Regions from separate parts of the Pedobacter antarcticus genome, predicted to be linked through region 1. Evidence: riboswitches for the same ligand, from Rfam matches in the RefSeq annotation. Region 1 holds a riboswitch; each other region holds the start of a gene.

Region 1 (3,211 bases):
AGGTAATAGGGCAGACCAGTAACCGGATTTGTACTCAGCGGATTGGTAGTCCCATAATGCGAACCCAATACATTTGCACAGATAATAAAATGTTCTTCCGGATTAAATAATGAGTTTTCGCCGAAAAGACCTTTCCACCAGTCCAGAACATCTGCATTTGCGGTTAGTGCATGACAAGCCCATATTACATTTGATTTATCGGCATTTAATTTACCATATGTATGATAGGCAATCTGTAAACCACGGACCTTTTTTCCGTTCTCGAGTTTAAAAAGCTTATGGTAATTGAAAATATGGTTAGATGACATATAGGCTTGTTCTTGCAATGGATTACTATAATTTTATTTTTTCGAAAGCTTGTTCAAAGTCTGCTTTGATATCGTCGATATGTTCAATTCCGACAGACACACGCAGTAATTGTGGAGTGATCCCGGCAGCCAGTTGCTCCTCATCATTAAGTTGCTGATGTGTAGTGGCAGACGGTTGGATAATTAATGTTTTTGCATCACCCACATTTGCCAGATGGCTAACTAATTCTAAAGAGTTTACGAAGTTAATCGTCTGGTCTTTATCGCCTTCCAGTTCGAAAGATAATACAGCACCGAACCCGTTTTTAAGGTATTTCTTAGCATTGAGGTGATATGGGCTGCTTTCCAGTCCGGGATAATATACTTTTTTGACCGCTTCGTGGTTTTCCAGCCAGTTAGCCAAGGCCAACGCATTATCTACATGTCTTTGAACACGAAGTGAAAGTGTTTCCAATCCTTGAATCAAAAGAAAAGAGTTAAAAGGAGATTGTGACGGACCAAAGTCTCTTAAGCCTTCAACCCTCGCCCGGATAATAAACTGAATATTTCCCAGTTCACTATTCACACCGAATACGTCACTGAAAACTAGTCCGTGATATCCTGGAGAAGGCTTACTGAATTGTTCGAACTTTCCATTTCCCCAGTTGTAATTACCGCCATCAACGATCACTCCGCCAACACTTGTACCGTGTCCGCCGATCCATTTAGTAGCGGATTGTACGACGATATGAGCACCATGTTCTAAAGGTTTAAACAAATAACCTGCAGCACCAAAAGTATTGTCGACGACTAATGGGATGTCGTATTTTTGCGCCAGTAATGCTAATTTTTCAAAATCAGGTATACTGAAGGAAGGGTTCCCAATACTTTCCAGGTAAATTCCTTTTGTATTATTATCTATTTGAGCTTCAAAATCCTCAACCTGATCAGTGGCTGCAAATTTTGCATTGATACCCAGTCTTTTAAAGGCGACTTTAAATTGATTGTAGGTCCCACCATATAAATGAGGCGAAGAGACGAAATTGTCACCAGCCTGCAGAAAATTACTCAATGCAATAAATTGAGCTGCCTGACCTGAAGAGACTGCCAATGCGGCAACTCCACCTTCCAATGCGGCAATTCTTTTTTCAAATACATCCGTTGTCGGATTCATCAGTCTGGTATATATATTACCGAATTCTTTTAGCGCAAATAGATTTGCACCATGCTCGGCACTTTTAAAACCATAAGAAGTAGTTTGGTAGATAGGGACTGCTCTTGACCCTGTCGTTGGATCGATTTCTTGTCCTGCGTGGATCTGTAAGGTTTCAAATTTATAGTTGGCTGACATATATTTGGGTTTTTAAGGTTGTAAAATGAAGTGTAGGGTGATTTATACAGCAAAGCATGCTTATCAGAACCTCGTTCAGAGGCTTTCCGGGAAAAATGGTCGGAATTAGTTTTTATTATTCAGCGCAACAACACATATAATTGTGTACGTAAGCAAGCTTAATAATATTTAAAGAAGTTTTGCGCATTCGCGCTAGAGGCATTGTAATTTTCATTTGTCTAAATTTATCTTTCCAATCAGCAATATGCTGTCTGGTCAGGAATTGGCACCTTCTCCATTTGGGAGGGTTGCCAGTGGGTCTAGGAGCCTGTCTCTCGCCACTTCTTTATAAATCAAACCTGTGCAGGCTGACTTGAAAAGCTCTCGCTTTATGGTTACAAATGTAGTGTTCTGTGATTAATATCCAAAATTAAATTTTGAATTACTCACAAAACACTCATTTGCAATAGTTTATTGTTGAGTTTTAAACTCATTTTTAGCGTAAAGCCTGCTCGAAATCGGCAATCAGATCGTTTACATCTTCAAGTCCAATAGATATCCGAATTAAATTCTGTGGCGTTTTTGTGTCAGGACCCTCTACTGAGGCCCGATGCTCAATTAAACTTTCTACACCGCCAAGACTGGTAGCTTGAGCGAACAGATGAACTTTATTAACTACTTTTTTAGCATTTTCTCCATCGCCCTTAACCAACACAGACAGCATTCCGGAAAAGCCTGTCATTTGTTTAACAGCGACTTCATATTGTGGGTGTGAAGGTAAACCAGGGTAATACACTTTTTCAATTAACGGGTGCGCTTCCAGATACTGAGCAAAAAGTAATGCGTTTTCAGCATGACCTTTCATCCGGTAATGAAGAGTTTTTAAACTTCTCAGTAACAGAAAGCAGTCGAAAGGGGAAGGAACTGCACCGCCAATCTGCTGAATATTCCTGATCTTGTCCCAATAAGCAGAAGGACCAGCTGTAATCAGGACACCGCCGAGTACATCACTGTGGCCGCCTATATATTTGGTAGTAGAATGCATTACCAGATCTGCTCCCTGCAAAATTGGATTTTGGAAACATGGAGAGGCGAAAGTGTTATCACAGGCCAGAATCAGTTGATGCGACTTTGCGATCTTAGAAATGGCCGTGAGATCAGTGATTTTAAGGAGTGGATTAGAGGGTGTTTCTGTCCAGATCATCACCGTATTTGATTTGATCGCTGGGGAGACGAGTTCAGGCTTAGTCAGATCTATAAAATCAATCTCCAGGATCCCTTCGAAAATAGACAGCAGTTGTTTTTTAAAACCCCAGTACATATCGTCGGGGGCAATAATATGGCTTCCCGGCGCTAGAGCCTGGAACGCTGCCATTCCAGCGGTATTACCTGATGAAAATGCACAGGATTCTGTTCCTTTCTCCAGTTTTGCCAATATTGTCTCTAAAGCAGTACGGTTCGGATTGCTGACACGGCTATACATGTGTCCGCCCGGGTATCCGCCGTTTTCGTCTCTGTAAAAAGTTGTAGATAAACTAATTGCAGGAGTCACATCTCCGGTTGCACTTGGTGTTATATTTCCTCCGTGGATGGC
Region 2 (3,211 bases), 310 kb from region 1:
GGATTGGACCCAAATGGGGCACTAAAACCGTAAGTGTTAATTAAACGGTAAGGATCTGCATCTTTACCAACTTTAGACCAGCCTCCGCGAATTTTGGCGTAATCAAGTACCTCACTCTTAATATCCAGAGCCTCCGTTAAAACAAAGCTTCCGTTAAATGAAGGATAAAAATAAGACCGGTTTTGCGCCGGTAAAGTAGAAGACCAATCATTACGTGCCGTAATATTTGCAAAAAGATAATTTCTGAAACCAAGTTGCGCGGAAGAATAAATACTGTAAGATTTCAGCTTATTATAAATATTTGACGAAGTGAGCGGATCACGTGAGTTATTCAGCGCATACAAACCGGCTACTGCAAGACGCGGTGCACTCTGATCATTCTGCTCGATATACCTCGACCGGATATTTGCCCCTACGAGTGCTTCTAGTGTAAAGTCAGAACTTAGTTTTTTATTAAGATTCAGCGTCCCATCTGTATTAGTCTCACTAACAGTGAAAGCACTTTCTGTATAAGAGCCGAAAGGCGATCCGTTCGTACCGTAAGCTACACGAACCTTTCTGCGGTCATTATAATAATCTGTACCTGTACGAAAATTAAAGTCCAGACCATCAATAATTTTGTAATTCAGACCTACGCTTCCAATTAAACGGTTTCTGTTTTGGGACACCGTATTTTCGTAGGCAACCCAGTAAGGATTAGAATAGTAGCTATTATTCCAGTTGAACGTATTTCCGTCTTCATCCAGATAATTTTTGAGCTCATTAATATCTACCTGTCTTCCAAACCAAGCGAACTGAAGCATTGTACTCGTAGACCTTGAGCCACCAGTTCCAGGAAGATTGTCTGAGCCAAGTTTGCTATAATTAGCATTGGCGGTGAGACTCAATTTCGGTGTAAGCCTTAATGTTGTGTTCAAGGTCACTGAATTTTTTCCCTGACCTGAATTCGGAACTACACCGACCTGTTTTAAATTATTATATGATAACCGGTAATCAAATTTCTCAGTTGCATCTGCAATTGCAATACCATTATTCAATGAATATCCTGTCTGAAAGAAATCACGTACATTATCCGGGTGTGCGACAAATGGAACCGCGACACCTTTAGAAAAGAACTGAGGCAATAAACGTCCATCCATTCTTGGTCCCCAGCTTTCATCGACCCCATCATTCAGACCCTTTCCTTTTCCATCTACATAACTGAACAGGCCTTCAGAACCCTGGCCAAATGCATTTTGATAAACAGGCAATGTAGCAATAGTCTCCAGCACAGTATTGGAATTTACTGTGATGCCCACTCCTCGTTTTGATTTACCAGTCTTCGTTTTAATGATGATGACACCAGCCGCAGCACGCGATCCATAAAGCGCAGCTGCATTTGGCCCCTTCAGTACGCTGATCGATTCTATATCGTCTGCATTAATGTCCGAAATGGCATTAGCATAATCACGTGCACCTGCAGAATTCAATTGAGAATTATCCACCGGAATCCCATCTACTACGAACAGAGGCTGGTTATTTCCTGAAATGGAGGTTTCCCCACGTATCACCACTCTTGAGGAACCCATGTCTCCCTGACTGTTCGTTACTCTCACACCGGCGATTTTTCCAGCCAGCGCATTAACTAAATTCGTTTCTTTCGCCTCCGCCAAATCCTGACCCTTGATTTCCTGCACGGCATACCCCAATGATTTTTTTTGCCTGTTAATACCCAGTGCGGTCACGACAACTTCATTAAGCGCATTTTCAGTCGGCTGTAATGTGACCAGTAATGCGCCTGCATTTCTATTAATCTGGAGTTCCTGTACTTGAAAACCTATATAAGAAAACACCAGTATGCTTCTGTCCGGCGCGACAATAGAAAAAGAGCCGTTGATGTCTGTAGCAACCACCTGAGAGGAGCCTTTAAGGGCTACGGACACACCCGGTAATGTCTCCCCCGTGGAGGCTTTAACAACTCCTTTAATAGTGGTATCCTGTGCGAAAGTCAGTTGTGAAAGCAATATCAGGAAGAGTATCGCTGACAGTTTTATACTTTTAAACATAATTATTGATTATTGATGATAAGAAAATTTAGACATACCAATCCCACTGCGGCTTACGTCCGCTTTTTTTTAAACTCGAAATATAACAGGAGGTGTCTTTAAAATTTGTTTGTCCAGACAGCCAATACGTAAACGTAATCCGGTCTGGCTGAGGGTAGATCACTCTTAGGTAATGTTTTTACATCTGTACTCATTTAAATTAAACATCCAATACAATTAAAAGCGGCAAAAAAAAACACCGCTGAAAATCAGAAGTGCTTGCGTTTATGTCAGACATAAATTATTTGCATTCAACTGACTTAACTACCCCGGGCTGTCCCGGGATGGAATTAGCACCATTTCCATTTTCACGGACGGTTGCTAAGGCTTCAAAGGGCCATTCCCTCCACCTTTCTTGATAAGTTCTTTAAAATAACCGGGGCAAATATATCATTCATAATTTAAAAACTACTTATTCTGTAGAATTTATTTGAATATTTTTTATCTGCGCATAATAGCCAGCTATATTTGACTATTTAATTAGTAGCCTAATAAGCTGACCGATGAAAATAAAAAGCTTTTTATTAAGCTTTTTCAGCTTCGCTTTATCAGGCCGCTATATTTTCTCCGGAAGAAAGTATACAGTTTTGCATTTGGTCGATTTTCATTTAAAAATCATCCGCTTTTCCCTCGCTCCTTATTCGATTCTGACCGAAGGAACAGCGAAGGAAGTCCGAAGAAACAGCAAAGGAAGTGGGAAGGAAATGTTAACCACACCAACACAAGACAAGGATTAATCAATAGTTAATTTACATTTATAAGGCCATTATTTCATTCATGTAACCTATATAGGCCTGCTTATAGTTCATATCAGCATGTTCAGGAGACGAAATGTAGGACTTAAAATCTTCCAGATCGCTTTCAGTAAACCCAAGGCGGTTAAAAAGCACCTTGTCCATTTCCCAATTCAAAGGGTTTACTTTCAGAGATTCCATTCGTTTAAATAGCGACAAATTTTCACGAAACTCTCTGTAAGCGACTGTCTGCCGGTAGTAAGCTATATAAGTTACCATTGTCTGATAAGTTGCGGGCCTGCCAATCCTGGCTTCTCCTAATAAAATCTCCCTTAATACAGGTGCTTTCAGCAATTCCACATCAAGACTGTCAAATGTGATATACGTTTTGAG
Region 3 (3,211 bases), on a different contig from region 1:
GTTGCTGAAGATCGGGCTCCAGTGCAATCACTTTACCGATATCCCTAAGCTGAACGGTTTTACCTAAGTATCCGATATAGCTGAATAAAAGACTTTTTTCTGCTTCAGCAACACGAATACTGAATGTCCCGTCAGTATTGGTTAATGTTCCGGACTTCTGCCCTGAAACCCTGATACTCACTCCTGGTAAAGGCTGCTGATCAGTCTGATCAACCACTTTACCAGTAATGGTCCTGTCCTGCGCCTGGACTTCCAGAGCGAATAGGACCCAAATTATAAATAGTAATTTTGTTTTCATTTAAGCTGATTTATAAGAAACAGGTATGAATTCAAACAGGTAGATGGATGGCATAGCAAAGCCACGCTACAGTTCCAACCCGGAATTTTCACACGAAATAATAGATATAGCTATCCCTGGCCCCCTATTCGGGCGCATCATTTTATAGCTGAAATTAGAAATGAAAAGCCGTAATACGGCTTGTATGAGGCAGGATTATGCCATCATACAACATCGCATGGGAGTCATGCAATCAAGAGAAACTGGAGAAAGTGTAATAAGATTAATCGACGTCTGCACAGCAGGGAGAGACCTGGAATTAATTTGGTTCTGAGTCATGTTTATTGAGGTTAATATAAAGGGTGTTTTTTGTGTCTGGATTATTTATCGAAAAGTTCTTTTAATTTTTGCTGTAATTCTTCTCCGCGAAGGTTTCTGCCAACAATGACACCCTGAGGATCTAACAAGACATTGGAAGGAATGGCTCTTACACCATATAATTTCGCTGGCGCACTATCCCAGAAAGCAAGGTCTGAGACCTGCGTCCAAGCTAAATGGTCATCTTTGATAGCCTTTTCCCAGGCTTCTTTGGTTTTGTCCAATGAAACACCTAAAATCTCAAAACCTTTATCATTATACTGTTTATAGGCAGCTACCAGATTTGGATTCTCTTTTCTACATGGAGGACACCAGGCAGCCCAAAAATCTACCAGCACATATTTACCCTGAAAATCGCGCAGATTTACTGTTTTTCCTTCTGGAGTAACCGAATGAAAATCCGGTGCTTTTTTTCCTACACTCACATTTCCCAATACGGTAACCAGCTCATTCAGAACATTTACATAGGGTGTGTTTTTCAGGGAAGGGTCAAGCAGTGCAATATTTGTCTTAATTTCTTCAGGGCTTAATCTATAAGAGAAGTCGCGGTATAAGATATAAGCTGAAACAATCGAAGCGGGATTAGCTTTGATAAACGCTGACACGTCGACATTTCTTTCTTTTTTATAAGCAGCGAACAGATCTTGTGAGGGTGACCCTGTTACTTTGGATCCTCTGTAATAAGCAGCTGTGTCCAGCTCCACATTTACCGCTCCGCTTTCCAGAAATAAATAAAAAGGACTTTGATCTTTATAAAGCGTTACGCCGTAGAGTTCCGGCAGCTCCAATTGTGTTTTAAACTGGAACTTCCCCTCATTCAGACTCGCTGAATCGATAGTGATAAAAGATTTGTTGTAAAATTTCTGCAAATAGATTTTACCAGATTTCAAACCGGGTACAGTACCTGTAAGCGTTAGTGGTTTTTTATCCGCTGCCTGTAAAGACAAAGTGCTTAGTAGTAAGCCTGCAGTTAAGATTTGTAGCGTTCTTTTCATTTTATCTTCTTTTAAGGTTAACTATACTGTTAAACTCCAGAAAAATAATAATGCTTCATTACCTTCAAACGGGGTAAACTACATTACTTATATTTCTCCTCTCGGAGCTGGAATTAGCACCTTTCATTCCTGCAGCAGGAGCGGAGGTTGCCAAGACGTTACAGGGCCATTCCCTCAGTCTTTCTTTATAAGTATAGTCGGTATTTTTAATTACCAGGTCAAAGATATAAAAATATACTACTAAATCAATAGATATTATTTTAAAATATTGAAAACACTCCAAAAATGCATTTTTTGACCAAAAAAATTATAAACTGAGATAAAGTAATGCTGCTAATCCTGCCCCGATCATTGGCCCTGCTACAGGAACCCATGCATATGACCAGTCACTTCCTCCTTTATTCTTAATAGGTAATAAAGCATGTATAATTCTTGGTCCAAGATCCCTTACCGGATTGATCGCATAACCAGTAGTTCCACCTAAAGATAATCCAATTGCCCATACCACAAATGCAACCGGAATTGCACCAACAGTACCCAACCCTATCGCTGTTTTAGTCTCTGTAATCTGCGCCCTGGTGATGTAAAAAACGGTGAAGATCAGAACAAACGCCCCGATAATTTCACTTAATGTATTAGAAAAGTAGTTTCTTATCGCTGGCCCTGTACAGAACACAGCCAGGATTAAAGGTGCCGAATTGGTTCTTTTAAAATGATCTGCGTAGACCACCCACACCAATAATGCACCCGCCATTGCGCCCAGCATCTGCGCCGTCATATAACTGAGCACATCAGCCCATGGGAATTTGCCGGCAACCGCGAGTCCGAACGTTACCGCAGGGCTCAGATGTGCTCCGCTATAGGGCCCGGCGATTGTAACCCCTGTAAAAACAGCCAGAGCCCACGCTGTTGTAATTACAATCCAGCCACTATTCTGGCCTTTCGTATCATTTAAAAGGACATTGGCTACCACGCCATCACCCAGTAATATCAGGACCATTGTCCCTAAAAATTCAGCTGCAAAAGGTGTCATATCTGATTGTATAAATGGAAAATTATATTGCCCGGTTGAAAATTAAATTACACGTCTTCCGGTAATTCATCGTTCCAGCTTTGCGCTGCATGCACAGCTCTCTTCCATCCTTTAATTGCATTTTTAAGCTTATCCGATCCGCCCTGTGGCTCGAATACTTTTTCCGACTGCCATTGCTGACTAATCTCGTCAACGCTTTCCCAGTAGCCTACCGCCAGTCCTGCCAGGTAGGCTGCCCCTAATGCAGTCGTCTCCACTATAGAAGGCCGGATCACATTACAGCCTAGAAGATTTGCCTGGAACTGCATCAGCAAGTCATTAGCTGTTGCACCTCCGTCAACCCGCAATTCCTTTATCGGCATCCCCGAATCTGCTTCCATTGCTTTCAATACATCCATGGTCTGAAAAGCAATGGATTCTATTGCAGCCCTTGCGATATGGCCTGAAGTAGCGCCCCTGCTTAACCCAACTATGGTTCCCCTGACGTCAGGTTTCCAATACGGCGCTCCCAGTCCCGCAAAGGCGGGT
Region 4 (3,211 bases), on a different contig from region 1:
CTTAATATGCTCAGTACTACCGTAATGATCAAATTAGGCAAAGTTAAAGGCAACAAAATGGTGGATATGCAGTTAACCAATAGTAAGCTTGTAGACCGTGGCACGCAGATGGTAATGGCAGAACTTCAAATCCCCTATGAACAGGCAGAAGCTTTGCTTATTGAGCACGGAAGCGTACGCAAAGCAGTAGAAGCCGGTCAAATTTAAACAAAGATTTCATGCACGAAATAGAACCATTTTACCGCTGGAGAGATGATTATATCGCCGCGGAAGATCCACGATCCCCTTTTTATAATACAGAATATTCAGAGTTTTATTTTGATAAGCAACTCTATAATTACCTAATCCATCCACAGTGGGATGACTTCGGGTCTACTACGTTATACATTAAAGTCCTTTATACAGATTATGAAAGGCAATATTCTATTATCGAATTTATAGGAGAGTGGAATGATGCGATCTCCAATGATATTATGCTGCTGAAAAGAGAAATCCTGGAGCTGATGATAGATGAGGGAATTCATAAATTTATCCTGATAGGAGAAAATGTCCTGAACTTCCACTCTTCGGAAGACAGCTACTATGAAGAGTGGTTTCAAGATGTCGAAGATGGCTGGATAGCAGGGATTAATTTTACACCCCATGTGATCGAAGAGTTCCGCAGCAGCAATATTGATTATTACATCAATTTTGGCGGTCAGCTTGACGATTTGGCATGGAGAACCCTCAAACCGGTACAAATTTTCAAAAAAGTTGAAGAAATCCTGACAAAAAGGTTAGGGGCATAACCTTTGTATACAGTTTAGAATCGGTATATTTAAATTAAAAATTAAAACGAATGGAGAACAATAATCATAACTGGTCAAACCAATCTGTTTTTGTAGAAAACCAAACAGGAACAGTGGCAAAGAAATTCTTTGCAAACGTATTTCTATGGATGTTTGTGGCATTAGGTATTTCAACCGCAGCTGCAGTTTACATGGCCAATACACCCGAAATGCTGAATTACCTGATTAATCAGGAAACAGGCAAAATGTCTATTTTAGGATATGTAGCTATGTTTGCACCACTGGGTTTGGTTATGCTAATGAGTGCGGGCCTTAATAAACTCTCCTATTCCGCTTTACTGGGTGTTTTTATTCTTTACTCTTTACTTACAGGAGTAAGCTTAAGTTTCATCCTGTTAATTTATGCATCCTCTTCGGTGATTGGCTGTTTTGCAGCTGCTGCCGGTATTTTCGGTTTAATGGCTGTTTTAGGCTATACAACCAATACTGACTTGAGTAAATTCGGCCCGATCCTTATGGTTGGTGTTGTAGGGCTGGTAATTGCGATGGTTGTTAATATGTTTCTGCAAAGCTCGCAGTTCGATTATATCATGAGTTTCTTTGGTGTAGCAATCTTTACTGCGCTGACCGCTTATGATGTACAGAAATTAAAAAGAATTGGTGCTGGTCTGGAAGAGAACGGATCTACAATGGCAGATGCAGATTCTAAAAAGCTAGCGATTATGGGTGCATTATCCCTGTATCTTGACTTTATTAATATCTTCCTATTCTTATTAAGAATCTTTGGCGGAAGAAAATAAGCTAACACATTCCACAGAATAAAATACCGAAGGCCGTGCAAATATGCATGGCCTTCGGTATTTTATTGCGTTTACACACCAATTTCTTGGAATTGATTTTTCTTTTTTGCATTTTTGCACCAGCTTATAAAGAAAGACGGAGGGATTAGACCCGACGAAGTCTTAGCAACCTGTGCTGACAAGGTGCTACATTCTACTCGAACGCTGCGGCTGTTCCTGAAAGATAAGTTAATTCGATCCACCCTGGATTTCTGATTAAGCATATTACCCTATTGTAACCCGTACCCTTATTTATTCCGGAACTGTTTACAATACCAATTGAATATGCATCCAAGCTATGAGCATTAGAGAAGATTTAGAGCAAAGAATATTAATCATAGACGGCGCCATGGGAACCATGATCCAGCGTTATACCCTTTCAGAAGAAGACTTCAGGGGGGAGCGTTTTAAAGATCATCCCTGTGATGTTAAAGGTAACAATGACCTGTTGAATCTAACCAGGCCAGATATTATTAAAGCCATTCACACCGACTACCTGAAAGCTGGTACCGACATTATAGAAACCAATACCTTTAGTACACAGCGTATTTCACTGGCCGACTATCAGATGGAAGAGCTAGACTATGAAATGAGCTTTGAAGGTGCTAAAATCGCAAAAGAAGCCGTCAATGAGTTTATGGCCAAAAATCCAGACCGCCGGTGCTATGTAGCAGGTGCGATTGGACCGACCAACCGGACTCTATCCATTTCACCAGATGTGAACGATCCTGGTTACCGCGCTTTAACATTCGACGAACTTTCAGATGCCTATTTTGCGCAGATCAGAGGCCTGGTAGACGGTGGATCCGACCTGTTAATGATCGAAACTATTTTTGATACACTGAATGCAAAAGCAGCGATTATTGCCATTCGTAGATATGAAGCAGAGATTGGCCGTAAAATAGAGATTATGATCTCCGGTACCATTACCGATGCCTCCGGAAGAACCCTCAGCGGCCAGACTGTAGAAGCTTTCTTAAACTCGGTAATCCATGCCCGTCCGCTAAGTATTGGTTTTAACTGTGCTTTGGGAGCTAAAGACATGCGTCCGCATATTGAAGAGCTTGCTGCAAAAGCTAACTGTTATGTATCGGCCTATCCAAATGCCGGATTACCGAATGAATTTGGCGCATACGATGAAATGCCTAACGAGACAGCAAACCTTGTAGACGATTTTATACAGCATGGCTTTGTCAATATTGTGGGTGGTTGTTGTGGCACCACACCAGAGCATATTGCTGCTATTGCAGCGAAAGCCAAAGGAATCAGGCCAAGAGTTCTCCCCACACCGGAGCGTTACCTGCGCCTAAGCGGATTGGAACCCGTAACTATCACCCCCGAAAGCATCTTCGTCAATATCGGTGAAAGAACCAACATTACCGGATCTCCTAAATTCTCTAAACTAATTCTGAGCGGTGACTATGAAGCCGCTTTGACAGTAGCCCGACAGCAGGTTGAGGGCGGGGCACAGGTCATTGATGTCAATATGGATGAGGGAATGCTGGACTCAGAAGCGGCAATGACCAAGTTTTTGAATCTTATCGCCTCAGAACCAGATATATCTAAATTACCAATCATGGTAGA

Evidence for each region. A riboswitch is a leader RNA that binds a small molecule or an ion and turns the genes downstream of it on or off. The one in region 1 is predicted to bind S-adenosylmethionine.
Region 2: linked by a shared signal. The riboswitch ahead of BLR53_RS00910 (SusC/RagA family TonB-linked outer membrane protein) and the one ahead of BLR53_RS02120 (O-acetylhomoserine aminocarboxypropyltransferase/cysteine synthase family protein) in region 1 are both predicted to bind S-adenosylmethionine.
Region 3: linked by a shared signal. The riboswitch ahead of BLR53_RS13540 (TlpA disulfide reductase family protein) and the one ahead of BLR53_RS02120 (O-acetylhomoserine aminocarboxypropyltransferase/cysteine synthase family protein) in region 1 are both predicted to bind S-adenosylmethionine.
Region 4: linked by a shared signal. The riboswitch ahead of metH (methionine synthase) and the one ahead of BLR53_RS02120 (O-acetylhomoserine aminocarboxypropyltransferase/cysteine synthase family protein) in region 1 are both predicted to bind S-adenosylmethionine.

Annotation. Positions count from the first base shown of each region.
Region 1 covers NZ_FNGZ01000001.1:517,282-520,492, forward strand. The annotation lists gene BLR53_RS02115 (homoserine O-acetyltransferase family protein) at 1-308, opposite strand, end outside; gene BLR53_RS02120 (O-acetylhomoserine aminocarboxypropyltransferase/cysteine synthase family protein) at 334-1,638, opposite strand; SAM riboswitch class I at 1,860-1,972, opposite strand; gene BLR53_RS02125 (trans-sulfuration enzyme family protein) at 2,114-3,211, opposite strand, start outside.
Region 2 covers NZ_FNGZ01000001.1:203,547-206,757, reverse strand. The annotation lists gene BLR53_RS00910 (SusC/RagA family TonB-linked outer membrane protein) at 1-2,045, opposite strand, end outside; SAM riboswitch class I at 2,342-2,449, opposite strand; gene BLR53_RS00905 (hypothetical protein) at 2,588-2,821, shown strand; gene BLR53_RS00900 (hypothetical protein) at 2,840-3,211, opposite strand, start outside.
Region 3 covers NZ_FNGZ01000006.1:128,883-132,093, reverse strand. The annotation lists gene BLR53_RS13545 (SusC/RagA family TonB-linked outer membrane protein) at 1-298, opposite strand, end outside; gene BLR53_RS13540 (TlpA disulfide reductase family protein) at 658-1,650, opposite strand; SAM riboswitch class I at 1,735-1,844, opposite strand; gene BLR53_RS13535 (MIP/aquaporin family protein) at 1,958-2,683, opposite strand; gene glpK (glycerol kinase GlpK) at 2,731-3,211, opposite strand, start outside.
Region 4 covers NZ_FNGZ01000004.1:55,550-58,760, forward strand. The annotation lists gene murQ (N-acetylmuramic acid 6-phosphate etherase) at 1-207, shown strand, start outside; gene BLR53_RS10165 (hypothetical protein) at 219-788, shown strand; gene BLR53_RS10170 (Bax inhibitor-1/YccA family protein) at 839-1,588, shown strand; SAM riboswitch class I at 1,710-1,818, shown strand; gene metH (methionine synthase) at 1,926-3,211, shown strand, end outside.